Regions from separate parts of the Bacillus sp. KH172YL63 genome, predicted to be linked through region 1. Evidence: riboswitches for the same ligand, from Rfam matches in the RefSeq annotation. Region 1 holds a riboswitch; the other holds the start of a gene.

The links. A riboswitch is a leader RNA that binds a small molecule or an ion and turns the genes downstream of it on or off. The one in region 1 is predicted to bind lysine.
Region 2: another riboswitch for lysine. It lies ahead of KH172YL63_RS18290 (Na+/H+ antiporter NhaC family protein); the one in region 1 lies ahead of lysA (diaminopimelate decarboxylase).

What each region holds. Positions count from the first base shown of each region.
Region 1 covers NZ_AP022842.1:780,084-783,995, reverse strand. Annotated here, with positions in the region: gene lysA (diaminopimelate decarboxylase) at 1-953, opposite strand, end outside; lysine riboswitch at 1,068-1,244, opposite strand; gene KH172YL63_RS03865 (2OG-Fe(II) oxygenase) at 1,682-2,329, opposite strand; gene KH172YL63_RS03860 (mannitol-1-phosphate 5-dehydrogenase) at 2,920-3,912, opposite strand, start outside.
Region 2 covers NZ_AP022842.1:3,564,445-3,568,356, reverse strand. Annotated here, with positions in the region: gene KH172YL63_RS18305 (YunC family protein) at 1-149, shown strand, start outside; gene KH172YL63_RS18300 (HD-GYP domain-containing protein) at 472-1,584, shown strand; gene yunB (sporulation protein YunB) at 1,643-2,407, shown strand; lysine riboswitch at 2,486-2,668, shown strand; gene KH172YL63_RS18290 (Na+/H+ antiporter NhaC family protein) at 2,786-3,912, shown strand, end outside.

The DNA of each region.
Region 1 (3,912 bases):
ATCGCCACATACGTACGCACGTCCGGGATAATTTTCTTCGATCCGACTTTATAAAGTGTCGTCCCCGCTTCTGCCACCATGCTCCGGCCAGGCTCCACCCAGACTTCCGGCAGCGGATATTCATTCTTCGCAAAATAATTCTTCACACTGTCGGTGATTCCTTTCACATATACAGGAATCGGCAGCGGACTGTCCTCTTCCGTATAGCGGACACCAAAGCCTCCACCGATATTCAGCACCGGCATCGTTACATCAAGCTCGACCCGGATGCGCTGCATGAAATCTGCCAGCACCCCGATTGCCTGATCGAATCCTTCCTGTTCAAAAATCTGCGACCCGATATGTGAATGAAGACCGAGCAAAGTGAAATATGGCTTTCTGACCGCAAGCTGAATCGCCGTCCCCGCCTGACCATTCGAAATGCTGAATCCGAACTTCGAGTCCTCTTGCCCCGTCGTAATGTATTCATGGGTATGTGCTTCCACTCCCGGCGTGACTCTCAGCAGGATCTTCACCTGCTGCTCACGTTCCTTCGCAAGATCATGAAGCAGTTCAAGCTCAAGGAAACTGTCAACCACAAAGCAGCCGATGCCCGCTTCAAGGGCCATCAGAAGCTCCTCTTCAGATTTGTTATTCCCGTGGAAGTGAATCCGCTCTGCAGGGAACCCTGCTTCAAGAGCCGTAAACAACTCCCCGCCAGACACAACATCAAGGGACAGATTCTCCTGATCAGCCAAACGGACCATCTCTTTACAAAGAAAAGCCTTACTCGCATACGCCACCTGATAGTTCAGGCCACTTTCTTCGAACGCCTCCCGGAACAACCTCGCATTCCGACGGATCATCCCTTCATCATATACCATCAAAGGCGTGCCGTACGTTTCGACCAACTCACCTGTACTCATCCCACCGATTGTTAAATCCCCTTGAACATTCACATCAACTGTACTCATTTCCTAAACTCCTTTAGACTCTCTAAAAAAACACAAAAAAACCGTATGAAGCAGATGCTCATACGGTTATTCATCAAAGTTTACGGAAACATGATGAAGACTATGTATTAACATCTCTTCAATAGTGCTCCACAACTTGTGCATTGTGACAGTCCAACATTTCTTCAATGCTGGCCCAACAAAAAATAGAATTGGCTATTTTCTGCTTCGGCGATCTGCCTTTCCCAACTTATCCCGGAATCCAATATTCTCAAAGAAGGTACTCTTCATACTCGCGCCTCTATTATCAGAGAGTGACTGATTATTTTATTGGCATAACTATACCATTCTGGTGAAAGAATTGTCAAATGCTTTTCGGATCAGTTTGAAATTTGAAATGTTATGTAGAAAATGAATAGAATGCTATTAAGAATTTACGAGGAAGTGTAAAGATATAAATCAATGTAATTATTAAGACTGGGAGCTTCATTGTGGTCGAACGCGTAGTTTCCATTTTATTCAAAAAGACGCAATAAAGGGCGGGATGGACGCAATTAGCGCTATTTAAGACGCAATTACAGAAAAAATGACGCAATCAGAGATGAAAATGACGCAATCCCAACTCAAATTGGCGGCAGCTGTCGATGGGAACAGCACATTCCCAGCCTGATAGAGCGCATCTCCTCATTTCTCTGCACCTTTCTATAAAAAAGAGGCGCATCCCCGATCGATGCCCCTCTTTCATTCTATTATTTAAAGACTCTTCTTCTCATCCACTGTGTGGCTGCCCATTTGTCGCCGATGACGACCGGTGCCCCGCCATGCAGCGTCAGGTCATTCAATTCTTGGTTGTCATAAAAATATTCAAAGTACACGGCCATTCCTTTTTGGGGAGAAATGGACAGATTCAATTTCGGGAAATAGGTTTCCCCGCCTTCTTCCACATCGTTCAAGTACATGACGAGCGTGCTGATCCTCGGGTTCTTTACCGGTCTTGCCGATGCAGAGAAGAAATCGAAGTGCGCCTTGTATTCCTGACCCGGTTTATAGTTCAGGATCTGCAGGCCCTCCCCGTGCTCGACCGGTATATTCATAATTTGCGAGATCCGTTTCTCGACACGTGTCACCACATCATGGGACTCTTCCAAAAATACCGAACTGCTCGTTCTCAATTCATCCACTGTGCGGGTATTCCCGATTTTCGAGCGTTCCACCCGGTCTTTGGACAGCTGGACAAGTTCGTCACACTCTTCATGGCTCAACACATTGCCTAGCACCACAATAAGCGGCTCTTCCACTTTCGCGATAATCTGTATCTCCCTGTCATCCGTCTTGATTCTATTCCCCGTATGGTGAAAAATCGTTTGTTCCTTTACAGCTATTTCAGTAGTATCCATTGCCAACTTTCATCAACCTCTTATCGTATTTTTAACATTCTGAATTTTTATAGTGGTGGAAGCATCCTTGTATTCTCCCAACCTGAAAAACGATAGCAACAATAGGCATATAACTGTATTCTATTTTTTGGCCGTGTCCTCCTGCGTGAACGTATTTTCATATATTTTACACCTGGGATGACGGGAATTCTATCTTTTTTTTCATGAAAAATAAGGGATTTGTTCAGATAGTATAGGAATGCAGGAATAGCGTGGCTACGGGGGTTCACAGAATGGACATGGGTTGGCGTTGTGGAGTATTTTTGGTGATGAGGGGTGGTGCTCGATTCGGATTTTTGCGTGGGATCCCGAGGTTATGCGTCACTTTCCTGATTTATGCGTCAGATCCCAAACTTATGCGTCACTTTCCTGATTTATGCGTCAGATCCCAAGCTTATGCGTCACTTTCCTGATTTATGCGTCAGACCCCAAGCTTATGCGTCACTTCCTGGTTTATGCGTCAGACCCTAAGCGATTATACCTCATCCCACAACCCACACCCTCCCAAAAAAACAAGCTGCCGAATCCCTCCGGCAGCTCATCAATCACTTTTATTTCTTTAACGCTTCATATTGTACAAGTACTTCTTTCACGATGTCGCTTTCTGCATCCAGTCCGCTCACTTCTTTTAACACATGTGCTGGACCGTGTTCTTTGATCATGCTTTGGATGTCCATTGCTTGCTCATCCTCGGCGTTATCAAACAGCAGCGCCGCGGCGATGGCTTTGGCGAGGTATGAGTAGGACAGGCCTGCTTTTTGGGCTTCTGTTGTCGGACGGATCAGGCGGTCGTCTGGACCGAGCTTACGGATCGGCGCGCGGCCGACGCGTGTGACGTCGTCGTTCAGGTAGGCGTTTTTGAAACGCTCGATGTTTTTGTCGATGTAGGCAAGATGTTCTTTATCATCAAGGCCGTATTGTTTCACCAGGTATGCGCCTGTTTCTTTCAATGTTTCTTTTACCTGAGAAGCGATCGCGTCATCTGCGAGCGTCTGGTCGATCGTTGATTTACCTTGCAGGTAGCCAAGATATGCGATGACTGCGTGTCCTGTGTTGACGGTGAACAACTTACGCTCGATGAATGGCGCAAGGTCTTCGACGATGGTCATTCCTTCCACATGAGGGATCTCTTCTGTCGTTTCGACGACCCATTCGAAGTAAGGTTCAACGAGTACATCCAGTGAGCTTTGATCCTGCATCGGCACGATGCGGTCAACGGCAGAATTGAAGAAGTATACTTTTCCATCAAGTTTCCCGATCGTTTCCTCATCAAGGTTCTCAAGGATATGCTTCTTTAAAATGTCGGTTGCGCCGATTTGGTTTTCACATGCAATCACATAAAGTGGCGCATCGGAAGTGGCTGCATGCTTTTCGATCCCTTTTGCAATCAGTGGCGCGATCCTTGGAAGGATATTCGGTCCGATGGCAGTCGTCAAATACGTTGACGCTGCAATCGTATCGATGACTTCCCCTTCCTGATGAAGGTTGTTCAGTCCTGAAACGTTCTCGATTGTTTCGGTTTCCATCGTTTCAGTCGCCAGTTT
Region 2 (3,912 bases), 1.5 Mb from region 1:
ACAGGGGAATCATAGCAGGCAGGGCGGTCGGTGTAAAAAGCATCGATCAGCTTCTCGACGCCCCCCTCGAATCGATTACCCATGAAGCGGCCAACCGGGGCATCCACCCTGGCATGATCGGTCGGGATGCCCTGCTGAAAATGATATAATGCGACATTGAACCAGCTGAGTAATGGACAGCTGGTTTTATTATGAAATCAAACTGTACCAGGCGGTGGAGTGAAACCCTTTTTCGGTAAAAGATTTATACGTTGCCAACTAGTAAATATGCAAAGGGATGTTGAAAAGGTGTTGGAATTCCTGAATCAAATGAAGGGAAACACCTGGAGAACTGCAGGGTTTTTACCTGTTTGTACAATATTCTTTCATGAATAAAAAACGAAAATCATCTTGCAAGCTTACTTGAATCATTTATAATGGAGATACTAGGAATATTTGTCGAAATATGAAAGAAAAGCATGGGAGAAATCAATGAGGCTAATATCTACGAGGGCTCTTAAGCCCGGCATGGTTCTGGCTACAACGGTATATAATGTAAAGGGACAGGCATTGTTGCATGATAATGTTCCGATCACTGAACGCATGATTTATAGATTGCAGGAGATCGGCATTCAGTATGTCTATATTGAAGACTACCTTTCCAGCGGGATCCATGTAAAAGGGACCGTTTCAGGCAAGGTCAGGCAGGTCGCTGTTCAACATATCGAGAAAGCCTTTAACCAATTGAGCTCATCGAAACAACAGCCCAATCTGCTTGTCATCGAGGATAGCGCAAGACAGCTGAAGCAAGTAATCGATGTAGTTCTATCCGAAGTAAAAGCAAACAATGATCTCCTTACGATTTTGACAGATGTCTTTGAATATGATTCTTATATTTTCCATCATTCATTTAATGTAACACTCTATACACTTTCAATCGGACTTGAATTGAAACTGCCTCCCAAGCAGCTGGAGCAGCTGGGGGTGGGGGCAATTCTTCATGATATCGGGAAGATGCTTGTACCGGAAGAGATCCTTCTAAAGCCGGGCAGGCTTTCAGAGGCGGAATTCAATGAGATCAAAAAGCATGCTGAGCACGGCTTTGAAATCCTGCGGAAACTTTATTCGGTGCCTTTGATCATCGCCCACTGTGCCTATCAGCATCATGAAAGGCTCGACGGCACCGGGTACCCGCGGGGGATCAAAGGGGAAGAAATCCATCCCTTTGCAAAGATCATCGCCGTCGCTGATGTGTTCGACGCCATGACGTCTAACCGCATATACAAAAAAGCCATGCTTCCCCATGAAGCCCTGGAGATATTGTATGCAGGATCCGGAACCCTGTTTGATGCAAACGTGATCGAAGCGTTCAGGTCTTCGGTTGCAATCTATCCAACCGGGATGATCGTAGAATTGAGTGACGGCCGCAAGGGAATCGTAACCGATCAGAACAAAGGGGTCACAGACCGTCCGGTGGTCCGCATCATCGAAGAAAATGGGGAAGAGCTGCAAACTCCGTACCCGATGGACTTAAGTGCCGAATTAGACAAGGTGATCACAGGTTTTGATCCGGAGTATGAACCCCAATCGCTTAAAATTAAATAAATATTTGCGTTAAACCCCTCTTACAGTGCATACAAATAGCTTGTAAGGGGGGATTTTTTTGTCAAAGTTCAAAACGTACAAACCCCGAAGAGGAGGTCCGCTGCCTTTTCGATATGTCATGATCATAACCTTTCTGTTCTTCATGATTTCGACCGGATTTGGATTGTGGATCATTAATAAAGGGTTGAAGCCGACGCTTCTTGCATATGCCGAAACACAAACGAGCAGGATCGGGACACTTGTGATCAATAAAGCGATCAATAAGAAGATTGCCGATGTCCTCGATATTGCAGATATAACGGAAGAAGTAAAAAACTCGGAAGGTGATATCGTTTCGTTTAAATATAATACCCAGACCATTAACCGTGTGCAGGCGGAGATTACAAATCTGGTACAGCAAAACCTTCAGGAAGCAGAAGAAGGCAATATTGAGAACCTCGAATTCATCACCGAGGTTGAAATCGATAAAGAAAAGTCAGAAGCATCGAAGGGCATCACCTATTCGGTCCCCCTAGGGCAGGCGACGAATAACGTCCTTCTCGGGAATCTTGGTCCGAAGATACCGATCCAGTTCCATTCCATCGGTGACGTCCGTTCCGATGTGAAAACGACCGTGGAGCAGTTTGGGATCAACAATGCCGTCGTAAAGGTGTTTGTGGAGCTTGAAGTGAATGTGCAGATCATCATTCCTTTTGCGACGAAAACGGAAACGATCAAGCAGGATATCCTTGTTGCGATGGGGACAGTCCATCTGGATGTGCCGCAATTTTATAATAACGGAGGCGGGGATGCAGGACCTTCAATAGAAATACCTACAAATTAGTTTGAAAAAATAAGTTGTCAAAAGAAAGAGAGTTTGTTATATTAATAAAGAAAATTTTATAACACCACATCATCAGTCCGATGGGGTAGAGGCGCAGGGTTCAAGAGTAATCTGTTTGAGGATGACAACGTTGAGAACAGACAAAAGGGAACTTATGCCGAAGTAAATAGACTTGTCGCAAGTATATTTGCTGGGGTTATCTTGAAGAAGGATAACACTGTCATTATAGGGTAATCTCTATAATGGGGAGCTACAGATCGTGATGGAGCACATACATTACTAACAAAGGTAATGATAGTTACTCTATCGTTGCCTTTTTTTATTATCCTCTGTCATGCTACGCTGGTTCCCCCCTATCAACTTTAGGAGGAGGACACAATGGAAAACACGATTTACTCACTTTTACCACCCCTTTTAGCCATTCTTATGGTTATTCTCACAAGACGGGTACTACTCTCACTGGGAGTTGGCATCGTCGCTTCTGCTTTCTTATTGGCAGATTTCTCACTTACCAAAACATTCAGCTTTATGTGGGACGCCTTTAAAGGCATCTTTGTCTCAGATGGGGAATTGAACACCTGGAATGTATATATTATTTTCTTCTTGCTTATCCTTGGTGTGATCACTGCATTTGTGAACATTTCCGGAGGCAGCCGCGCATTTGGTGAATGGGCGATGAAACGGGTCAAGACAAGAAAGGGCGCACAGCTTTTGGCTGCGGTTTTAGGTATCATAATTTTCATCGATGACTATTTTAATGCCCTTGCAGTCGGACAGGTTTCAAGACCGATTACGGACCGCCACAAAATTTCACGTGCAAAGCTTGCTTATATCATTGACTCGACATCTGCACCGATCTGTGTCGTATCACCGATTTCAAGTTGGGGAGCGTACATCATCGGAATCATCGGTTCGATCCTTGCAGCACACAGCATTACCGAGTACACGGCATTCTCGGCGTTCATCCAGATGATCCCGATGAACCTGTATGTCTGGGCCGCTATCCTGCTCGTCGTGATGGTTGCCTATAAAGGCCTGGACTTTGGGAAAATGAAAGAACACGAAGTGAGGGCACTTGAAACGGGCGCTCTTTATGATCCTGAAAAAGAAATTCCGGGAGAATTGAAAAACGATCTTCCTGTCAGTACAAAAGGAACGGTCGGCGATCTTGTCTGGCCTATCGTAGCGCTTGTGGTCGGGACAGTATCCATGATGCTGTGGACTGGTTATGAAGCGGTCGGAGCCTTTGATTTACTGCCGATTTTTGAAAATACAGATGTAACGAAATCATTATTGTACGGTGGATTATTCGGCATGTTTGTTGCCCTGGTATTCTTCCTCCGTCAAGTGATGATGAAGGGAATCGAGACACGTGCCGTTGGTACAGCTGTCGTTGAAGGCATCAAGTCGATGCTGCCAGCCGTGTACATCCTGATCTTCGCCTGGACGATTGTCACACTGATCGATCAGCTGCAGACAGGTACGTATCTTGCCGGACTCGTTGA